DNA from 4 places in the Thalassotalea castellviae genome. Region 1 is predicted to be linked to each of the others. Evidence: predicted binding sites of a transcription regulator. Region 1 holds the regulator's gene; each other region holds the start of a gene.

Region 1 (5,942 bases):
ACTTTGCCCTTTCTCATCCAGGGGGAAGTTTAGGTAAACGGTTATTATTACGCCTGCAGGATATTATGCACAGTGGCGAACGCATCCCATTAGTGAATGAAAAGGCGAAGATCAAAGAGGCATTAGTTGAAATGTCCTTAAAAGGTCTCGGCATGACCGCCGTCATTAAAGACAGTGGTGAATTAATTGGGCTTTTTACAGACGGTGATTTGCGTCGCATCCTCGATGAAAAAATTGATATTCATCAGGACGACATAGCCAGTGTCATGACAAAAAATCCTCGGGTAGCCGAAGGTGAAATGTTAGCTGCACAAGCCTTGAAAATTATGGAAGACAATAAGATTAATGGCTTAATTATCGTTGATAATAACAATCACCCCGTTGGTGCCATGAATATGCACGACTTGCTTAAATCAGGAGTTCTTTAATGACAAAGCCTAACTTGTCATCGAACGACACAACGAAAACTTTATACGGTGAAATAGCCAATACTATTTACCACAAAGCGAAGAATATAAAGCTTTTTGTATGTGATATAGACGGTGTATTTTCTGATGGTCGAATTTATCTAGGTAACGATGGCGAAGAATTAAAAGCCTTTCATACAAAAGACGGTTATGGCATCAAAGCTTTAGGCGCCAGTGGTGTTGACGTTGCCGTGATCACCGGAAGACAATCAAATATCGTACAAACAAGAATGACAGCTCTGAATGTAAAACACATTATCCAAGGAGAAGAAAACAAACTTCCGGCATTAAAAGCCTTAATTGAGAAATATCAATTAACCGCGGAACAAGTAGCATATATAGGTGATGACATGCCTGATTATCCATGCATGGAATATGTCGGTTTATCCATAGCGGTGAATGACGCTCATCCGGCTATTTTAAGTTTAGCTGATCATGTAACAACGATTAAAGGAGGTTTTGGCGCGGTACGTGAAATATGCGATATCATTATGCAAAGTCAAAACAGCCTGCAATATGCCAGTGGCGCAAGTATATGACACGCATATATATAGCTTCGTTACTATTTTTTATTTTTTCAGTGGTCAGTTACATTGTCATTGAATGGCACCAAAACAGTAACCAAATCACCAATGCTATAGATAACAAAATATCCCCTGATTTTATTGCTGAAAGCTTAAATAGCGAAACGTATAACAGCACAGGGCAACTCTCCTATATTATCGATGCGAATCGAATGGAACATTATTCAGAATTATCAGTCACACACTTTGAGTTTCCTAAATATACCTTATACCCAAAAAATACCGATTCTCCATGGAAAATTAGTGCAAATGAAGGCACACTCTATAATAGCAATAGAGTAAAACTTGAAAGTAAAGTGGCGTTAATTGCAACCGACAGTAAAAGTTTAATTCAAGAGATCCATGGAAAGTATTTAGAATTAGATTTAAACACTAATATTATTAGTTCAGAAAAAAAGATAGAAATAAAAGGAATTGATTTTACCATGTACGGTACAGGACTGATTGTAGACTTAAACACTAAACAAGTAACGCTGACAAAACATGAAAAAACCATATTTCAACCTATTAAAAACTAGTTGTTTGGCTTTAGGGGTAACCTTAAGTCTTTCATATAGTGTTATAGCAGCAAAAGTTGATTTGAATGAAGAAATCAAAATTGATGCTTCTAGACAAGCAGCTGATCTCAAAAATAAAATATTTAGTTACATTGATAATGTCATTATTACCCAAGGCTCTTTAACAATAAAAGCAGACCTAGTGCAAGTTGTGACAGAAGCCACGAGTAACGAAAAAACATATATTGCCAAAGGGCAACCAGCAACGTTCGAACAAATATTGGAAGACGGAACGCCTATTTATCTGCAAGCAAATGAAATTAAATATCAACCTGAAAAAAATACGGTGATGATTTCAGGAAATGCTGAACTTCGTCAAGAAGGCAGCAAAGTCAGTGGCACCACTATCAGTTATAATTTTTTGACCGAACAAGTACAGGCAAGCAGTGACGACAATGCTAGAGTACAAACGGTATTACAACCGAAAAACCTTGAGAAAAAAAAGTTAGATAAAAAATCGTTGGATAATAAAAATAAATGACCACTGCCACCTTAATTGCCAATAATTTGGCAAAAGCCTACAAAGGCCGAAAAGTCGTAAAGAACGTTGGTATGAAAGTGCAAGAAGGCCAAGTTGTCGGATTGCTCGGTCCAAATGGTGCCGGTAAAACAACTTCGTTTTATATGATAGTTGGTTTAGTCAATAGTGATAGCGGTTCAATCATCTTAAATGATGAAGATATTACTTTACTCCCTATGCATGAAAGAGCCCGAAAAGGTATCGGATACCTTCCACAGGAAGCTTCCATTTTCCGTAAGCTAACGGTTTATGAAAATATTATGGCGATTTTGCAAACCCGTAAAGATTTAGATGATATCAGTAGAGAAGAAAAGCTTGAGCATCTCGTTGAAGAATTTAATATAGGTCATATCAAAGATAATTTAGGCATGAGCTTATCCGGTGGCGAACGACGCCGAGTTGAAATTGCGAGAGCACTAGCGGCAGAGCCCAAATTTATCTTACTTGATGAGCCTTTTGCTGGCGTTGATCCAATTTCAGTAGGTGATATAAAAAAAATTATCCTACACTTAAAACAACGTGGCATTGGAATTTTAATCACAGATCACAATGTTCGTGAAACATTAGACGTTTGTGAGCATGCATATATTGTTAGTCACGGTGAATTAATCGCGGAAGGCAATGCAGATCAAATTCTTGCGAATCAACAAGTAAGAGATGTATACCTTGGTGAGCAATTCACGCTATAGTTACACAAAGCTTTGATAAAAAGTAAAAATCAATATGAAGCTAGAAAATAGGAAAATAATACGATAAATGCGCCCTAGTCTGCAGCTCCGAATAGGACAACAACTCACCATGACTCCACAATTGCAACAAGCGATTAAGCTTTTGCAATTGTCGACGTTGGATCTTCAGCAAGAAATCCAAGAAGCTCTTGAAAGTAATCCATTATTAGAAGTAGATGAATCAACCCCAAGTGACAATGATGCGCAATCGGATAACTTAGAAGAAGCATTTTCTGCTGGTGTAACAGAACAAAACACTAAAACATCCGACGGCAGTGAAGATTCAGCTCCTACTATCGATGAAATTAGTACAACGGAAGCTATGGATAAATCTGAGATCCCTGAAGAGCTCAACATAGACACTACCTGGGAAGAAAGCTACAGTGCTGGCGTTTCAAATACCGGTGCCAGTGCACCTGCTTCAGAAGATTATACTTATCAGGGCGAAACAACGGACTCCATTCAAGACCATTTACGCTGGCAAATGGAGTTAACGCCATTTTCAGAAACGGACCTTGCCATCGCGACGGCTATTATTGATGCCATCGATGATGCTGGCTATTTAAGAGTCAGTGTTGAAGAAATTCTTGAAGCGATGGGCAATGAAGAAGTTGAACTTGATGAAGTTGAAGCCGTACTTAAACGTATTAATATGTTTGATCCTGTTGGCGTTGGGGCTCGCTCTATCTCAGAATGTTTAACCATTCAATTAAATCAATTTGATAAAGAAACGCCTTGGTTAAAAGAAAGTAAGCTGATCATTAATGAATATATCGACTTATTAGGTAACCGAGATTATCGCCAAATCATGCGGAAAACGCGTTTAAAAGAAGATCAACTACGCGAAGTGATCAAGCTAATTCAATCGCTGGATCCAAGACCAGGTGATAGTGTCATTAAAGGTGATGATCAATATGTCATCCCTGATGTTTCGGTCGAAAAGAAAAATGGTCGTTGGATGGTTGAATTAAACCCAGATACAGCACCACGACTATCGGTTAATCAGCAATATGCCTCCATGGCACGAAATATGAAATCATCGACAGACAGTCAGTTTATACGTTCAAACCTACAAGAAGCTAAATGGTTTATTAAAAGCTTAGAAAGCCGAAATGATACATTGTTAAAAGTCTCTAACTGCATTGTACAACGCCAACAAGGCTTCTTTGAACACGGGCCAGAAGCAATGCGACCTATGGTACTCAATGATATTGCAGAAGCGGTAGATATGCATGAGTCCACTATTTCCCGTGTTACGACCCAAAAATATATGCATACACCTAGAGGAATCTTTGAATTAAAATATTTCTTCTCTAGCCACGTAAGCACAGAAAATGGTGGAGAATGTTCATCCACCGCAATTCGAGCTTTAATTAAAAAGTTGGTCGCTGCAGAAATTCCAGCCAAACCATTAAGTGATAGTAAAATGGCGGAATTACTTGCAGAACAAGGCATTAATGTCGCCAGAAGAACCATTGCCAAGTATCGAGAATCATTGTCAATTCCTCCTTCTAACCAACGAAAAAGTCTACTTTAACAACTAAATAAGGATCTAAGCTTATGCAAATTAATCTTGCTGGTCATCATGTTGAAATTACTGAAGCTTTACGTGAAAGTGTCAATACAAAATTTGCCAAGTTAGAACGACATTTTGATCATATAAATAATGTTCATGTGGTATTGACGGTAGAAAAGCTGAATCAAATTGCGGAAGCAACAGCCCACCTTAACGGAACAGAAATACACGCAAAAGCCGAAAATGCCGATATGTATGCTTCAATCGATGCTTTAGTTAATAAACTCGATAAACAAGTTTTAAAGTACAAAGGCAAAATCAACCAACATTAATCCATCGTCTATTTCAACACGAGCATTATGAAATTAACTGAACTTATTAACGAGAACTGCACCTTGTGTGCAGTTCATGCTACTAGCAAAAAGCGTATTTTAGAATTATTATGTGAAAAAGCTGCCGAGTCTTATACTGATTTTAACACTTATTCACTGCTTGAAAGTCTAATGGCACGTGAAAAAATGGGTTCAACTGGGATAGGTAATGGTATCGCGATCCCACACGGTAGATTAACTGATGGGGGTAAAGTCGTTGTCGTGATTGCCACAACAGAGTCTCCAATTGATTTTGATGCGATAGATAATAGACCCGTCGATATTTTTATTGCTTTATTCGTACCCGAAGAAAATTGTCAACAACATTTATCCACGCTACAAAGCATTGCACAAATTTTTAGTGATAAACAAACTTGCAAACTGGTCCGAAAATGTCACTCGAGTTCAGAGCTTTTCAATTTATTGAAAAATAATAACTAAACCTTAGTACCAAGGATTTCGACAATGAAACTCATCATCGTTAGTGGCCGTTCAGGATCAGGAAAAAGTGTCGCATTAAGAGTGCTGGAAGATTTAGGTTATTATTGTGTTGATAATATCCCTGTCAATCTTTTACCAGCTTTAACACATACGGTGATTAATGATTATGAAACCGTAGCGGTTAGCTTAGATGTTCGTAATTTACCGGCAGATCCTAATGATATTTCTGAAATTATCAATTACTTACCCAGTGCGGTAGATCTAAATATTGTTTATTTAGATGCGGATGATAACGACTTAATTAAACGTTTTAGCGAAACACGCCGCTTGCATCCATTGATCAAACAGAATATTGCGCTTGATCAAGCGATATCACTTGAGAAAAAACTGTTAGAGCCTATTTCAAGCCGTGCAAATTTATACATCAACACCAGTCAACTTACCCCTCATCAATTAGCGGATTTGATCAGAGAGCGAATTCTCGGTAAAACAACTGGCACTATGGTTGTGGTCTTTGAATCTTTTGGCTTTAAACATGGCGTCCCTCAAGATGCTGATTATGTTTTTGATGCTCGATTTTTACCAAATCCATTTTGGGAAAAAGATCTCAAACCATATACGGGACTAGATCAACCCGTACAAGATTTTCTCGCTAGCCAACCTATTGTCACTAAATTTATCTGGCAAATTAATAGTTTTATGATGACTTGGCTACCACATTTAGAACGTAATAATAGAAGTTATATAACCATAGCCAT
Region 2 (5,942 bases), on a different contig from region 1:
TTAGTGCAGGGGCAAATATTTTCTCGGGAAATCAACCTTTTACCTTTTTTGGTCAACACCAGGCAAATACCAATGTTTGGTTAAGAGGACGATTTAGTTTTTAATTTTATTCAACAACTATAGGTATTAACCATGAAAACAAATATTTCATTAGAAACCGCCATCATTCGTTTTGCAGGATTTATGGTGCTATTGTCCGTAGCTTTAACCTATTGGTTACACCCTAACTTTATGTGGTTTACGGTATTTATTGGTGCCAATTTATTTCAGTCTTCATTTACCGGCTTTTGTCCCGCTGCAACTGTTTTGCAAAAGTTTGGCTTTCAAAGCTCCTCCAATTGCTCAGACAAGTAAAGTCATAGAAAAGCCAGAAATCCCTTGTCTTTACTTGTCACCATCGCTTAGGTACGGCAAACTAGAGCTCTACTAATATTTATCGATTAATTGATTAAAAATAGAGATTAAAATGAGCGAAATGTTGATTGCACAAAACCAAATTAGCCAAATGTTAACCATGCAAGATGCGATGAATGCAAGAGTCAGTGAAACATGGCGTGACAATGGTTATGAATGGTATAGAGCAATATGGGTTGAATGTGCTGAAATGCTTGATCATCATGGTTGGAAATGGTGGAAACATCAAGAAATCGACGTCGCTCAAGTACAATTAGAACTGGTGGATATATTCCACTTTGGATTAAGCTTACGATTAATGACCGGCGCTACTGTAAGTGATATTACTTCACAGCTTGCTCATGAACTAACTCAGCAAAGTGATGAAACAGATTTTAAGATTGCCCTTGAAAATTTAGCATCCGCTGCTGTTACCAATAAAGCTTTTGATGCCATTGCGCTAGCAGACTGTATGCGCTTGATGAATATGGATCTTGATGAATTATTTCGTCAATACGTCGGCAAAAACACTTTAAATTTCTTCCGCCAAGATCACGGATATAAAGAAGGGACATATATCAAAATTTGGCATGGCGAAGAAGATAATGAAGTATTAGCTAAATTAGTGAACGAGTTAGATGCTAGTGCCACTGACTTTCAACAACAACTTTATTCTGCGCTAGAAGCTAAATACCCTAGTTAACGACGGATTCTAAGCTTTAAAAGTGCGCTTAGGAACAAACTAGGCGTATTTTTACCCTGTATTGCTTAAGTCACCAATCACATCGTTTGAGTAATCTAAAGCAAAAACTATCACGTTTTATAGGCCAATAAGTTGACTGATCCCAGGTTTAAGTTGGGTAAGGCCTGCTTGAATACCCCGTTCTAACGCTTGTTGCGCTGATACACCTTCACACCAAAATGCATGCAGAGTAATTAATGCGCCTACTCGGTTACCTGTTGCACAATGAATTAACGTCGGTTTATTAAACGATAAGATATTATCAAGCCGTTCAGCTGCGTCTTTGGTAAACGAGTGGATATTAGTCAATGGAATAGCATGATAGTCACTCTCCATTTCACGTAAAACATTCCATTCATCGAAGTGGTTAACTTCGTTTTCCCCTCTCAAATTAACAACATGTTTAACACCTATTCTGTCGAGCAATAGCAGGTCTTCAATTGTCGGTTGGCCACCAACGATCAGGGTTTTAGTTGGTACTAGTACATTATCCATCTGAATGTTATTGATTATTTCAGCAGTAAACATTGCATACTCACTCTTATTTTTTCAAGGTAATTAAATTTTCACGACCATATATTTAAGCATTCTATCGTTTAAATATTACATTAGTCAAAACTAATTTAGAAAAACCTAATATTTAAAGCACTTCGATAATTTATCAATGTATAGCGTCAAATTAACAGAAGAATGAGTGATTAAATAAAACACGAAGAGATTAAATGGCTCACCCCGATTTCCTGCATTGATCTGTTCTGTAAATTATTTATCTGTATGGCACATTCCGTGCTTATTCCATAGTAATTATATAAACGTCAAAATTTTGAATTATCGGAGATGACTATGGAACTTATACTTTTCGCCATGATCAGCCTAATTGTTATTGTTGCTTTATTAGCGAGTCGCTTAAATGATAATAGCTTCCCTTTTCCTTTTGAAAAAAAGCAGGTGGTCTTTACCGCGGCGGAGAAAAATTTTCAGAATTTAGTTGAGCAAGCTTTAGGGCCAAAATATCGCATCATTAATCGCGTTAAATTATCTGATATGGTCACGATTCGAAATGGCGTCTCGTCTAAAGCAGGACAAACCGCAACCCATAATGCTGACAATAAATATTTAGATTTTGTTATTTGTGAACGTGACACAATGAAATTATTAGCCGCCATTGATTTAGTCGATACCCAAGGTAAAGGCTACAAAGTTAAAAAGGATTGGTTTGTAAGTGGCGCTTTAGAAGCTGCCACCATTCCTCACTTACGTATTAAAGTAAAAAGTAACTACAGTCTTGATGAAATAAGAGCCTGTATAAACAGTCGTTTACTCGGAAATACGGCTCCTGCCCCTAAAGTTAAAGGGCGTGTTATACCTGCACCATTAGTTAAAGCACGCAAAAAAGTAGATAATGAACAACCAGCTACAGGCGTTATTACCTCTGCAGCCGCAGTTGCTCAAGCAAACTTAAACCGACAAATACCCGCTCCTCAACAAGCAGCATTGCCTCATTAACAAAATTTACGGTAACTCAAAGGTTGATCATCAACGCCTTTGAGTTACCCCCGCGTTTACTCATTCCGAGCAAAAATTTCAACTAGATAGATAAATGTCGGCTTGGATCAATCAAGGGATTCTCCTCTTTCCTAGATTCAGGTTATAATCTCTTTTATCTAACGACTTAATTTTGAAGAAGAATCATGAAAGCAGGCATTATCGGTGCAATGGAGCCAGAAGTTGCAATTTTAAAAGCACAATTAGTAGATGCAACAACCAAACAACTCGGCGGTTATACATTTTATCAAGGAAAATTAGCGGGCAATGACGTCGTGATTGTTCAATCAGGTATTGGAAAAGTTGCTGCTGCTTTAGCAACCGCTTTTTTAATTCATGAATTTAACCCTGATTATGTGGTAAATACTGGCTCTGCCGGTGGGTTTGAACAATCGTTGAAAGTTGGAGATATCGTGATCAGCTCTGAAGTCAGATATCACGATGTTGATGTAACGGCGTTTGGTTATGAAATAGGTCAACTGCCTGCTAACCCTGCTGCGTATATACCTCATCCAATGTTAGTCGAGGCCGCAAAATCGGGTATTGCACAATTAAATAACATTCAAACACTGATTGGTTTAATCACCACTGGCGATACTTTTATGACTAAAGATGATGACATTGCCAAAGCTCGAAAAAATTTCCCAACCATGGCAGCGGTTGAAATGGAAGGCGCGGCCATTGCCCAAACTTGTCATCAATTAAACACGCCATTTGTCGTGATTCGTTCGATGTCAGATATAGCAGGCAAAGAATCACCCACGTCATTTGAAGCTTACTTAGAAACAGCTTCGGTAAATTCATCACAGTTAGTGCTGAATATGTTAACTAGTTTACAAGATAAGACCTTGTCTTAATCTTTGAGTCTTGCATGATTGAAGTTTATGACGCCTTACCTCAAATAGCGCAATATATACTTGTGTTATTTGGCGTGGTGTTTTGTAAACTGTTGTTCAATATAATATCCCCTTCATTGACGCAACAATCAGCATTTAGTTTTTATCGCTTTTATTGTCAGCAACTTGCCGAAAAAGTAAATAAAGATAAAAACAGTGATTCGCAACGAAACATTGCGGGTTTTATTGCCACCGTGATCACCATAACGCCTTTAATTGTTATTGTTTGGTTATTTGAAGAATTTATTGCTGTGCCAGTAATTTGGCAAGCGTTGCTTTTATTTACTGCATTGGGAAGTTTTAACTTAAATAACCTAGGTAAAACCGTAGCCACTCAACTTAACGCACAAGATAAATACCAAGCAAAACAAACTTTATCACCTTGGCTGTCACGTGATGCCGAGCAATTATCACCTATTGGTATCAGTAAAGCTTGCATTGAAATGCTGCTTTTGAGAAAAATACAACAACAATTTGCCATCGGCTTTTTCTTTATATTTATAGGACCATTAGCGGCATTAAGCTTTCGTTTACTGCTAGAAACGCACTACAGTTGGAACTTAAAACATCATCAGTTTCGATTTTTTGGTCGCTTTATCGCTAAAATAACCAACTTATTACAATGGTTACCCAGCAGATTGTTTTTCTTGTTATTGATTTTAACGTCGATGAATCAAAATAGTTTATTATTTTGGCGACTTGTTAAACGATCATTTTTCACTAATAACAACAGTATTGTTATCGCATATTTAGCTTATATATTGGGAATAAAACTAGGCGGTGTTGCTATGTATAGTAAAAATAAGCTTCGCCGAGAGTCGTTCAATGATCAAGGACAACAACCACAAGCAAAAGATATTATTGCCACGATAAAACAGCTTAATTTGGTGATGACCTTAGCCATAGGAATATTAATTTCAATCGTCATTGTTATTGCTATACTCGTAAAATAATCAACTTAAACATGTTTAAGGTTAATGCTAATGAAACTGCAACTCACTTTTATTCTGCTCGCTTGTTTTTCTCTATTTAGTCATGCTAATAAGATCAGTAACATCTCACAGCAACAATTACTCAGTTTACAACATGCTGCAAAAGCGCCAGAATTTATCGTCCTTGATGTGCGCAGTAAGGAAGAATTTAACGCGGGTCATATAAAAGGCGCTTTGAATATAAGCCATGACTCTATAGAACAGCATTTAGATAAATTATCGGGTTACCAAGATAAAACAGTGGTAGTGCATTGTCGCTCAGGCAGAAGGGCTGAAATTGCTGAAGCAACATTGCAAGCAAACGGTTTTACTCAACTAAAACATTTAACCGGCGATTATAAAGCGTGGGAAAGTGCTGACTTGCCATTAGTAAAAGAATAAAAATGTTTGAATTATTGCGCTGGTTAGATTTATTTGGCGTGATCGTATTCGCTCTTTCTGGCGCATTAATGGCGGGCCGATATAAACTTGACCCGTTTGGTGTTGTTGTTTTGTCGGCTGTCACTGCGGTTGGTGGCGGTACAATACGCGATGTTATTTTAGATACCACCGTTTTTTGGGTAGCCGATCCTATTTACTTATTCGTTATCTTAATGACGGCCATATTAACGATATTAATCATACGTCGACCCAAACGAATTCCTAAACGATTTTTATTGATTGCTGATGCTTTTGGCTTAGCATTATTTGCCGTTTTAGGAACACAAAAATCCTTAAACTTAGGCGCACCAATACCAGTCGCTATAGTTATGGGAACCATTACAGGTGTTGCAGGAGGAATGATCAGAGACGTGCTCTGTAATGTGATACCTATGATTTTAAGACAAGAAATTTATGCTTTAGCAGCAATGCTAGGTGGCTGTTTATTTGTGGTTTTTCATACGTTTGGTTTATCTGAAAATGTCTCAACGATTTGTGCGATTGTTGGTGCCTTAAAATTAAGATTAGCGGCAATATATTGGCAAGTATCGTTACCAGCTTTTCATATTTCAGAAAAAGAACAGTAACAAAGAACGAGTCGAATAGAATAAGTAGGCAGCTAAAAGCGACACAGAAAAATTAGGCTTCAATTCCCCAACCATCGTTATAACCATTAAATTTAGCGGCGATTTGTTCAAGTTGAGCTTCTTGTGCAACAATAGCATCGTAATCAGGTAACATATTAATGGTACAATCTAAGTCCCAAACATTAGGAATTTCATCAGGATGAATGCTTAATTGCATATCTGGCGCTTTCTCTTTTAACAATTGAGCCATGGCTTCTGCTTGTTCTTTTTGCTCAAACAATTGAAAAAAGACAACTGGGTGGACAATCGTTAAATCAACACCTGCTGCCTGCATTTCTGTTAAAACTTGGCCTGTATCATCGTTTGG
Region 3 (5,942 bases), on a different contig from region 1:
GTTTATTAAGTCACAATTACTCAACTCAGGCTTAACCAATTTAGTTTTAGGTATTAGTGGCGGCGTAGATTCTTCAACCTGTGGAAAACTAGCACAACTTGCTATCGACGAGTTAAATCAAGAAACCTCAAAAAATACAGATGTTCAATATCAATTTATTGCTGTTCGTTTACCTTTTGACGTACAGGCCGATGAAGTGGATGCACAATTAGCTATTGATTTTATAAAGCCCTCTCATTGCTTAACCACTAATGTACTTGCAGGTGTAGAAGGTATACATAACGAAGTCGTTCAAGCATTAAAAAATAAGAATCTACTTACCATGGCAGACGCTCAAATTGACTTCTCAAAAGGCAATGTAAAAGCCAGAGCACGAATGGCAATGCAATACCATATTGCGGGAATGTTAGGGGGGCTTGTTATAGGTACAGATCATTCTGCCGAAAATATCACCGGCTTTTTTACAAAATGGGGGGACGGTGCCTGTGATTTAGCACCGTTGTTCGGATTATCGAAGCGTCAAGTCAGACAATTAGCTAAAACCTTAGGCGCACCAAATGTGTTAATTGACAAAGCACCGACAGCAGATTTAGAAGAATTGTCACCAAGTAAAAAAGATGAAGATGCCTTAGGTATGAGTTACGACCAACTTGATGACTTTTTAGAAGGCAAGCAAGTCGATAGCCAAACGTTAGCATCTATTCTTGCTATTTATCAACGTACCCAACATAAACGTTCCGCCATTCCAACAATATATGACGTTTGATGATTAAAAAATCGACAAATTAACTGGCAAATAATTCATTTACCTTCTATACCTATTTCACGTTTAATTCTTCATGGATGATGAATAAAATGAGTAGGTATATTGGTTTTACGTTAATAGAAGTATTAGTTGCACTTGCGGTATTAATTTCACTTGTCGCAATAGGTGTTCCAAGCCTTATGGAATATACCGTCAAGTTGAAAGTAGATAATGAAATATCCCATCTTTATCGTTTATTGCTCTCTGCTAGAAATGCAGCAATCAATACAGGAAAATTCACCACAGTTTGTCCATTAAATGATAACAATCATTGTACTAATGATTGGGCTCAGCCTATCTATGTGTTTACAGACAGCAACGATAATAAACGTTTTGAGCCAAATAATGATGAACACATTATTGTAATGAAAAGCGCCATTGATAAACAAGATAAGCTGCAATACGGAAAAAATAGAATTGGCGTAACTTACGCATCTACCGGTTATTTATCAGGGTGGGGACAAAATGGCACCTTTAAGTACTGCCCTAAAAACCATGCAAACAGCTCTAGAGCTATCATAGTAGCAACATCAGGTAGATTATATAAATCTTATCAAAGTCAGACAGGTAAACATCAAGGTAAAGACAAAAATAGAAGCGGAAAAATAATTCTATGTGATTAAATCCCTTTTATAATAAAGATTAAATCCTCAGAACGCTGGAAATCATACTGAGGAATTTACATTGGCTGAGTAAGTCATAAAATGATATAACTTACTCAGACGGTTTAAAATTTAAGTTGTTTTTATTATGAAAAGTCGCAAAAAAATTATAAAACTAGTTTTGGTACATCAAGGTTTTACATTAATAGAGCTCTTGGTCAGTGTTTCTATTATTGGTGTACTTATGATGATAGCTATCCCCAATTTAAATAGTTATTTAGTTGAATCGCGCGTTGATAATGAAATTTCTGAATTACATCGCCTTATTTTAACCGCCCGTAATACAGCGATAAATAGCGGAAAAAATGTAACCTTGTGCCCATTGTCAACGTCTAATGTTTGCGGTACTGACTGGAAAAAAGAACTCACCGTTTTTAACAATACCGCTGATAACACAAAGTTTGATTCAACGAATGAACAAGTTATTAAAGTCAAAGCAGCAATAAAAACCAATGATTCATTAACCCTTAACCAAACATCCTTAGTGTACTCTCCTACCGGTCGGTTAATTAGTGGCAACAACAGTGTTTTTATTTATTGTCCAAAAGATTATCCTGAACTAGCCAGAGGGATCAATATTTCGTTATCAGGCAGGGTTTACGCCAGTCAAGACACAGATAATGATGATAAAGATGAAGATAGAAGCGGCAATGAATTAACTTGTAGTTAAATTCTTAAGGACTAATTTGTCGTTAACTTAACTTTTAATGGTTAACGGTTTTGCTATTAAATAAATTCATAACATTTAAAAAAGTCGTCATAATCGATTATTCATGATGACGACTTAATATAAAATTAATTAATCTTCGACTAAAACGCCCCAAACGTCATGTTCATCAGCATGGATAATTTGCACCCAAACTTGATCACCCGGTTCAACATCATACTCATCAGATAAATACACTTTGCCATCTATTTCTGGCGCGTCCATGTATGAACGCCCTACTGCGCCAAGCTCTGTAACCTCATCAATTAAAATTAGGTATTCTTGTCCAATGCGAGCTTGTAATTTATCCGCACTTATTTTCGCTTGAACAGCCATAAAACGTTGTAAACGATCTTCCATAACGTCCTCTGGAACATGATCGGGTAACTCGTTTGCAGTGGCGCCTTCAACGGGGGAATATTTAAAACAGCCAACACGATCTAATTGTGCTTCTGCTAAAAAGTCTAATAGCTCTTGAAATTCTTCTTCGGTTTCCCCTGGGAATCCTACAATAAAGGTCGAACGGATCACCAGTTCAGGACAAATTTTACGCCATTTTTTAATACGTTCTAACACACGGTCTGAACTACCTGGACGCTTCATCAATTTTAAAATACGCTTATTAGCGTGCTGAAATGGAATATCTAAGTAAGGCAGAATTTTACCTTCTGCCATTAATGGAATGATTTTATCCACATGCGGATAAGGATAAACGTAATGTAAACGCACCCAAACACCTTGCTTAGCCAATTCTTCACAAAGCTGCTGCATATGTGTTTTAACCGGCATACCTTCGTAAAAATCAAGCTTATGTTTTACATCTACCCCGTAAGCAGAGGTGTCTTGTGAAATAACCAATAATTCTTTTACGCCAGCATTTACTAAGCGTTTAGCTTCACCAATAACATCACCAATAGGACGTGAGTCTAAGTCTCCCCGCATTGAAGGAATAATGCAGAAAGTACAACGATGATTACAGCCTTCTGATATTTTCAAATAGGCATAATGTTTAGGTGTTAGTTTAACGCCATGATCAGGCACTAAATCAATTAACGGATTATGCATTGGTTTTTCAACATGTTCGTGAACTTGTGCTAATACTTCATCGTAAGCATGAGGGCCCGTAACACCAAGCACGTTAGGATGAAGCTCAACAATCTCATCTTTTTTTGCACCTAAGCACCCTGTTACTAGCACTTTTCCATTTTCCTTAAGTGCTTCCCCAATAGTATCGAGGGACTCTTGTACGGCAGAGTCAATAAATCCACAGGTATTGACTATCACCATTTCAGCATCATCGTAGGAATTTACCACGTCATAACCTTCGGTGCGAAGCTGAGTCAAAATCCGCTCAGAATCAACAAGATTTTTAGGACAACCAAGGCTGACAAACCCTACACGGGCAGCACGTTCTGAGTCTGTTTTAGAGTTTGATACATTGGCATAAAGCTCCTTTGACTGTTGGTCTAACACTTTACTTGGTGTTTCTAATGTCGTGGTTTGTTTTGGGTCGAATTGTTCAACTGCCATAATGTGCCTTTATGATTCGAAGTCATTTTACAGGGTGATTTTTAGTGAGCGGATTATACAGCTAAAAGCTACTAACTTCACTATTTCATCGGGGTATTAAGCATCTAACCCATCAGTCTTAAATAAACAATTTGTGCTACAGATAAACATTAAATGGCATGATTTAACTGTCGGAAAACTTTACATCTTTAATGGCTACCCCGAACCAAACAAGCTCAAGTTATTGATTATTAACGGGTTCTTTATCTGGCATTTATATTGCTTAGACATTAGTAAAATTTAAAAAATGCCCAATAAAGGAAGTCCCGTGAATATAAAAATGTTTAAAAGGTTACTAATCAGTTCACTATTCGCTATCAGTAGCTTTGCCAATGCAGGATTAATTACGCTTAATTCAGGTGATTATTATGGAGCCCTTGGCGGTGTTGGTGAATCTCGAGGAATTTCATTTGAAGCACTAAGCACTTTTAGTATTTCATCAGTAGGTATTGAAGCGGCACTAAACGCTCAAGATTTTGAAATAGTTATCTGGAGTAGCACAAATGGGCATCAATTGAATAATCTTCTTGCCTCTAGCGCGCAAACTTTTGGTACAACAAGCCTAGGTTGGAACGATATTGCAATTGATTTTACCTTTACTATCGGTAATTTTTATGCCTTTGAATGGCGCCCTGTTTCAGTAAATAAAACGTGGGCTAGTACTCTAACTTATTATAATGATAGCTCACTACCAGCAAGCATTGATGGCAAGTTTAAATTAATCGATGGTTATGAAGCTGAATTTGGTTTTAGTAACTTTTTACACCCAAATTTAAGAGTGAATACCGTTACCAGAGATGTACCAGAGCCCTCAACTCTTGCTATTTTTGCATTAGGCATTATAGGGTTAACATCAAGAAAATTAAAGAAACAGTAAGCTATCTGATTTAACTAAATAAACTGTTTAAACTAAACAAACTATAAAGCACCATTGTCTTGTAAAGTAATGGTGCTTATTTTTGTTTGAAATTTACCACACATGAAGTTAATCGGTTGAAATAGCACTTAAAATATCTTTGTCTATGCCTTTAAAAGCAATACCAATTAAGCAGTTGCTGAATTCGTGACCAAGCTTAACTGTTTAAATTTTCTGTTTTCACCTCAAAATTTTGAATTGCTTTCATCGGTTCAATATTAATAATTTTGGAACGGTTTATCGTTATTTTAAAACGCTGTATATATTCTTCATTTTTCTTATTACTTTGCACTAAAACCAAAGTCATTTGATATCGGCGCTCAACCCCTTGATTCGAAATTTTACTGCCGTCAAGTGAATATAGTCGTCCTTCACCTTTTTTAAGATACCGTACAAATGGGGTCAAATTAAATAATATTTGATTCTGTATTTCGTCGTAGCCAGGCAAAAACTCTTTTGATAAAACTTTTGACACGCAACGAAAATGCAACAGTTGGGCAGATTGTTTATTTTGCTGACGTCGTTTTTGTAACTGTTGTAAAACCTTTTTAGGTAAATGCTTTTTACTAATATATTCAAGCCATATTGTTTGCGAGCACACTTTGCTTTGGCTAACGCTATTACTGAATATATGCTGCCATTTTGCTCGCCCTTGTTGTATTTTACGCCAAATAATACGAGTTATGTCCTCTTTAAAGGTTTCCCTTAATCCGTAAATAAACCCCAGTAAAGCAATTAACACAACCGACACCTCAGTAAATGCCGAACGAGCATTCAAAATAATAGTCATAACAAATGCCATAATTATTGCAGTAACCGTTCCGCGAACAACACGTTTTAAATTAGTGTTGAGGTGATAAGTTTTCTTCTGAAAAACAACGCCATACTCGCTTAAACGTTGTAATAAACGCATTTTATTGGTAATCCGATTTGGATCGTCCATCGTGACTTGTGAATTATATTCATGCTCAATCCGGTATGTGTTTTCTTGTCGACATAATTCAAATAAGCTTTCACGCTCTTTAGATTTCTCACTGCTTTTGGGGCCATTTGCCAATAAATTTAAAAATGACTGCTCAACATACCAACTTAAATAATTATCAACATTGTCAAAATACGAACTAAGTTTCGGATCAGCAGGTGTATACCTTCGTAGCTTCTTCAATAACGATTGAGTTTGCTCTGCTAATTCTATGGCGCTTTGATAGAAGTCTTCAGTTGATTTATTTTGTAAGGTCTGTTTTAGATCTGTATCTAATGCCATCCTTAATTGATATGAAAATA
Region 4 (5,942 bases), on a different contig from region 1:
TGGTGCAAACTGATATCAAACGGGTTTTAGCTTATTCCACCATGAGTCAGATTGGTTATATGATGTTAGGTTTAGGTGCTGGCGCTTGGTCTGCGGGGATTTTCCATTTAATGACCCATGCTTTTTTCAAAGCCTTGTTGTTTTTAACGGCAGGCGCGGTTATTTATGCACTACATCACCAACAAAATGTTTTTAAAATGGGTGGCGTGTTAAAGCGTTTACCGTTCGAATCAAGTTTGTTTATTATTGGTTTGATCTGCCTGATGGCGTTACCGGGAACGTCAGGTTTTTTCTCAAAAGAAGCTATTATTGGCCAACTTTGGTCCTCGGCAACCGCAGGACAAGCATTATGGTGGTGTGCAATTTTAGGCGCTTTTTTAACCAGTGTTTATAGTTGTCGATTATTTTTCATTGCTTTTCTTGGTCAAGAACGTTTTAGTCATCCAGTGACAAACTTATCAAATAAGGGGTTAAAAGCATCGTTAATTACTTTAGCTTTATTATCACTTGTTGGTGGTTTTCTTGTACCTGACTTGTCTGGAGTGTTTGTTAACACAACTCAAGGCGTAAACAATGTCGTTGAGCCAAAGTGGTTACACAGTGTCGCGATTGCAACTCCTATTGTTGGCATTGTATTTTCTTGGTTTTATTTTAGTCAGTATCGCAGTGCAGAGCCTAATATTTATCAACAGGCCCAACTAAAGGAAAATCAAAACCCGATTGTTCGCTATTGTTTTTCAGGGCTTGGTTTTGATCATTTATATGAATTAGTGTTTATTAAACCTTTTGTTTTTATCGCACGCTTAAATAAACGTGATGTGGTCGATCAATGTATCATGAGTATTACATGGTATGTTGGCCTATGGCGAGATATCTTAGTTTATAGTCAAAATGGTTTGATGCGTTGGTATGCTGCGGCTTTTGCTATTGGTTTAGTCTGCTTTATAGGAGGCTGGTTATTATGATCATTTCTTTACTGATGATCGGACTTGTTTTCTCTGGCGGTTTCGCTTGGTATATGGAAACTAAACGGTCAGGGCAAGCAAAGTTTATTGCGTTGTTAGCCACGATCATACTTGGAAGTAGTTTTACACTTTACATCGCCACCTCGCCAGAAAGTTATGCTGAGTTAGTGTTACTCACTAAGGTTACATGGATTTCTGTTTTTAATATCCATTATATGATTGCCTTAGATCATTTAAGTATCTTGCTATTATTACTTACTTTCATACTCACTGTGGTTGCCATTTTAATTTCATGGCGTGAGATCACGCACCGACAAGGTTTCTATTATTTTAATTTATTAACCACCATCGCTGGCATTATTGGGGTTTTTACCGCGGTAGATATGTTTTTGTTTTTCTTCTTTTGGGAAGTGATGTTATTACCTATGACCGCACTGATTGCAATTTGGGGTCATGAAAACCGTCATTTTGCAGCAATTAAATTTTTCATCTTTACGCAAGTAAGTAGTTTATTAATGCTTATTGCCATTATATTAATGGCTTTTATTCATCAACAGCAAGAAGGCCAACTAAGTTTCGCTTATCAAGACTGGTTAACATTAACCCTTCCTGCTGATTATAGTTATTATTTAATGTTAGGTTTTTTTATTGCTTTTGCCGTGAAGCTACCTTCTTTTCCTGTTCATAGTTGGTTGCCTGATGCTCATACACAAGCCCCAACGGCAGGTAGTGTATTACTTGCCGGCATTTTATTAAAAACAGGAGCTTATGGACTCATTCGTTTTGTTATCGTCTTATTTCCACAAGCTAGTGAGGAATTTGCGCCTATTGCCGCTGTATTAGCTTTAATAAGCATCTTATATGGCGCCAAAATGGCCTTTGCACAAACTGATTTTAAACGTTTGGTGGCATATAGCAGTATCAGTCATATGGGCTTTGTGATGTTGGCGTTATTCGCGTTTAATGCGAATGCTTTTCAAGGGGTGATTATTACTTTGGTCGCTCATGGTTTGAGCAGTGCGGCATTATTTACCTTTGCAGGCATGATCTATGCGCGGATCCATTCACGAGATTTAAGGGAAATGGGAGGCTTTTGGCGAGCCTCCCCCGTGATGGGAGGCTTTGCTTTGGCATTTGTAGCCGCAGCGTTTGGTATGCCAGGTTTAGCGAATTTTATTGGTGAATTTTATAGTTTAATCGGCGCTTTTCAACGGTTCCCTTTGATCACAATTTTAGCGGCCTTAGGCATTATCGGATCAGCAATTTATGGCATGTTACTGTTTCAATCTAGTTTTCAAGGCCCGGTAAAAAATAGCTTTATTGATTTATCGATAAGAGAAAGGTTTATTGCAACAAGTCTGTTTATCTTTCTGTTAGTGCTCGGATTATTTCCCAATTTAATTTTGCAATATTCGTTTAATGGAGGGCTATAACCATGGATTTATTTGCCCTTAGTATGATTGTCCCACAATTAATAATTGCCGCAGGTATTGTTCTTGCTATGTTGTTAGTTGCATGGCGAAGAAGTCAGCAACTGATCGCAAACTTTACTTTGTTCACTTTAATCCTTTCTTTGGTCGCAACTATTCATGGTTTTGGTTTTGATAAAATATCGGTAACTATGTTGTTAGCGGTTGATGACTATAGCCGCTTTGCTTTTATTTTAGTGTTATCGGCCAGTATCGTTTGTTTGTATTTAAGTAAAATTATGCTTAAACAAGTCGAAGACGTTCATGATGAATACTATTTATTATTATTACTAGTGGTATTGGGTGCTGGAATTTTAGTTGTTAGTGATCATTTTGCTAGTTTGTTTTTAGGTTTTGAATTATTAAGCATCGCCATTGTTGGATTAGTTGGTTATTGTCGAAAAGCGCCCAATGCCGTAGAAACTGGATTTAAATATTTAATATTAAGTGCCAGTGCATCAAGTTTTATGTTACTTGGTATTGCGTTTATGTATGCCCAAACGGGGGATTTAAGCTTTACACAAACTGGCTTGGAAAATGTCACTTTATTGAAAATATCTTTGCTATATCAAATTGGTTTTATGCTGTTTTTTTCAGGAGTTGCCTTCAAGTTATCTTTAGTGCCTTTTCATTTTTGGACACCAGACGTTTATCAAGGGGCGAGTTCCCCTGTGGCTATGTTATTGGCGACTGTCTCGAAATGTGCGATGTTTATTGTGTTATTAAAATGCTGTTATACCGCTACAAATTTAATGTTATTACAAAATGATAAACTGTTTGAATTTATCGCTTGGATTGCCATTTTATCGATGATAGTTGGGAATAGTTTGGCATTAAAACAACAATCTATTAAGCGCTTATTGGCTTATTCTTCTATTGCACATATGGGGTATCTTCTAATCGTGTTGCTGATCAGTGACAGCAAAGGTTTAAATATGGCGTGGCAAAGTGTGCTGTTTTATTTAACGGCTTATCTTTTAGCTAATGCATCAATATTCACAGTTATTACCTTGATGAATCGCGATAGTGAGGTGTATCAAGACATTACGATTAATGATTGGCGTGGTTTATTTTGGCAACAACCTTTGAGGGCCACGTTACTCATTTTTTCTTTGTTAAGCTTTGCTGGCATCCCTTTAACTGCCGGTTTTATCGGTAAGTTTTATTTAATCACTTTAGCGGCAAATCAGGCATTATGGGCGTTATTAGCCGCGTTAATTATCGGCAGCGGTATTGCTTTAGCGTATTATTTACCGGTTATATTTTCATTGTTTTCGTTGGAAAAACCTCGTGATGATTTACCTCCGGCTTCAATGTCAATACTGGAAAAGTGTGCGGTTATCTTATTGATTTTTACCGGCTTAGCGATTGGTATTTTCCCTAATGCTATCGGCAGAGTTTTACAAGCGATTTAAACCTTTTATAAAATAACGGCTTGGTTAATTTCACAAACTAATTGTTTTCTTGACGACTAATATGTCATTAAACAACTTACTTAATAGAAAAAAATTACTAACGTATTGTTAATCTTGTAAAAAACATGTTGGCGTGATGTTTGTATATATTCTTGCTAAAAATGATCAGAACGTTGATCTTTTATTTATTATTCAAGGAATATCGTAGATGAAACATATAAAAATAATTTCAGCCATAACTCTTACTACTTTAATGAGTGGTTGCGTAGTCATTGCTTCGTCACCTTCTCGCGCAGATTTTCATATGCAAAAAGAACTTTCTATAGACGCGAGTGAATTAACCGCTTTAGATATTGAAACGGGCAGTGGTTCACTCAGCGTGATAGGCAATGCAGAGTTAACTGAAATTAGAGTAACAGCGGATATTTATACGGATAAAAAGTATACCGACAATTATGAACTTACCCTAAATAAGTCGGGGAATTCAGGTTACTTTGTTGCTAAAAACCATAGTACATCTGGTTTTTGGGTGGGTGACTCGCCACATATTGATGTGGTTATACAACTTCCTAAATCTATGTCGTTAACTATTGATGACGGATCGGGTGATATTGATGTGCAAAACTTAAACGGTCAATTAGATATTAAAGATGGCTCTGGTGGACTGTTGGTAAAAGATATTAATGGCGATATTAATATTAATGATGGCTCAGGTGAAATAGATGTGAGTCAAATTACTGGCAACTTAAAAATTATTGATGGCTCTGGTGAAATAAATATCCATGAAATCAAAGGTAATCTTAACGTAGATGATGGCTCAGGAACGATCTATGCGAGCAATATTGATGGAAGTGCCGACTTTGATGACGGCTCTGGCGATTTAACGGTTAAAGAAATTACCGGTATGGTAACCATTGATGATGGTTCAGGTAGTATAACGGTCGATAATGCAGGCGGTTTGAAAATTTTAGAATCAGGCTCAGGTGGCTTAAAAGTCAAGAATGTTAAAGGTGGTTTTAATATTGATAGCTGATCGATAAATAGCACAATTTTGCCGGTAAATAACGTTAAATTGCGATAATTTAGCGTTATTTTTTACGTTTCTTGTAGTTTTCCTTGCTTCTAATTTTCACCTCTGTATAATGCGCGCCTCGATATCAAGTCGTTGGATGTACTTGATATATTTATAGTGTGGGGTTATCCCAATAGACTTGCCCAGCTAGTTTCCTAACTAAGCTTTAGAATGTGCCTTGAGTCTTCCGGTGGTTTCCTCGTTATTGAACGCAGGGGTTGTTAGTTTACAACTATACCTGCCATTGAGAAGACAAAATTTATGTTAAATATTGACAATGCCTCTGTAGGCTTTGATGGCCTTGGTTTGCCTGAAAACTTATTATCTGCCCTTAAAACACTTGGTTTTGAGAATGCAACGCCTATTCAATCAAAAACAATTCCACCTTTATTAGAAGGTTATGATGTTTTAGGTGAAGCACAAACGGGTACAGGTAAAACAGCTGCTTTTGGCTTACCTGCCTTAGCAAAAATTGATACATCAATTAGAAAACCACAATTGATGGTATTAGCACCAACTCGTGAGTTAGCGATGCAAGTGGCTGAAGCCATTGAATCATTTGCGAAAAATATTAAAGGTCTTAAGGTTGCTACTTTATATGGTGGTCAATCTTATGGTCCACAATTTCAACAATTAGAGCGCGGTGCGCAAGTGGTTGTTGGCACACCTGGTCGTTTAATGGATCACTTACGTCGTAAGAGCCTTAAATTAGATCAATTAAAAGTTTGTGTACTTGATGAAGCTGATGAAATGTTAAACATGGGCTTTTTAGAAGACATTACTTGGACACTAGATCATGTGCCTGAATCTACACAAATGTGTTTGTTTTCAGCAACAATGCCTGCTGGCATTCGTAAAATTGCCAATCGTTTCTTAAAAGATCCTGTGCATGTAAAAATTGCCGCGGTTAAGAAAGAAAAAGCGAATATTACGCAATATGCTTGGAAAGTTAGCGGAATTCAAAAAATTACTGCATTAACACGTATTGCTGAAATTGTTGATTATGATGCGATGATTATTT

Evidence for each region. Region 1 encodes sigma-54, which starts transcription at its own class of promoters, with help from an activator protein. Its sites were predicted from a motif close to GTTGGCACGNNNNTNGNNT; they were not measured.
Region 2: a site for sigma-54 is predicted at 1,909-1,927, ahead of RM573_RS06155 (DUF2726 domain-containing protein). Genes of this name have one in related genera too.
Region 3: a site for sigma-54 is predicted at 3,949-3,967, ahead of RM573_RS12660 (PEP-CTERM sorting domain-containing protein). Genes of this name have one in related genera too.
Region 4: a site for sigma-54 is predicted at 3,977-3,995, ahead of RM573_RS03905 (DUF4097 family beta strand repeat-containing protein). Genes of this name have one in related genera too.

What each region holds. Positions count from the first base shown of each region.
Region 1 covers NZ_JAVRIF010000003.1:44,403-50,344, reverse strand. Annotated here, with positions in the region: gene RM573_RS06575 (KpsF/GutQ family sugar-phosphate isomerase) at 1-428, shown strand, start outside; gene kdsC (3-deoxy-manno-octulosonate-8-phosphatase KdsC) at 428-1,006, shown strand; gene lptC (LPS export ABC transporter periplasmic protein LptC) at 1,003-1,569, shown strand; gene lptA (lipopolysaccharide transport periplasmic protein LptA) at 1,535-2,089, shown strand; gene lptB (LPS export ABC transporter ATP-binding protein) at 2,086-2,817, shown strand; gene RM573_RS06550 (RNA polymerase factor sigma-54) at 2,885-4,393, shown strand; gene hpf (ribosome hibernation promoting factor) at 4,417-4,704, shown strand; gene ptsN (PTS IIA-like nitrogen regulatory protein PtsN) at 4,732-5,184, shown strand; gene rapZ (RNase adapter RapZ) at 5,209-5,942, shown strand, end outside.
Region 2 covers NZ_JAVRIF010000002.1:554,694-560,635, forward strand. Annotated here, with positions in the region: gene RM573_RS06135 (hypothetical protein) at 1-104, shown strand, start outside; gene RM573_RS06140 (YgaP family membrane protein) at 145-354, shown strand; gene RM573_RS06145 (dUTP diphosphatase) at 476-1,096, shown strand; gene RM573_RS06150 (protein tyrosine phosphatase family protein) at 1,214-1,663, opposite strand; gene RM573_RS06155 (DUF2726 domain-containing protein) at 1,979-2,641, shown strand; gene mtnN (5'-methylthioadenosine/S-adenosylhomocysteine nucleosidase) at 2,827-3,537, shown strand; gene RM573_RS06165 (cobalamin biosynthesis protein CobD/CbiB) at 3,552-4,529, shown strand; gene RM573_RS06170 (rhodanese-like domain-containing protein) at 4,560-4,949, shown strand; gene RM573_RS06175 (trimeric intracellular cation channel family protein) at 4,952-5,575, shown strand; gene RM573_RS06180 (ribonuclease E inhibitor RraB) at 5,628-5,942, opposite strand, start outside.
Region 3 covers NZ_JAVRIF010000007.1:38,479-44,420, reverse strand. Annotated here, with positions in the region: gene nadE (NAD(+) synthase) at 1-766, shown strand, start outside; gene RM573_RS12675 (GspH/FimT family pseudopilin) at 856-1,428, shown strand; gene RM573_RS12670 (GspH/FimT family pseudopilin) at 1,556-2,137, shown strand; gene rimO (30S ribosomal protein S12 methylthiotransferase RimO) at 2,267-3,703, opposite strand; gene RM573_RS12660 (PEP-CTERM sorting domain-containing protein) at 4,011-4,619, shown strand; gene RM573_RS12655 (DUF92 domain-containing protein) at 4,816-5,942, opposite strand, start outside.
Region 4 covers NZ_JAVRIF010000002.1:37,666-43,607, reverse strand. Annotated here, with positions in the region: gene nuoL (NADH-quinone oxidoreductase subunit L) at 1-965, shown strand, start outside; gene RM573_RS03915 (complex I subunit 4 family protein) at 962-2,398, shown strand; gene RM573_RS03910 (NADH-quinone oxidoreductase subunit N) at 2,401-3,849, shown strand; gene RM573_RS03905 (DUF4097 family beta strand repeat-containing protein) at 4,058-4,882, shown strand; gene RM573_RS03900 (DEAD/DEAH box helicase) at 5,183-5,942, shown strand, end outside.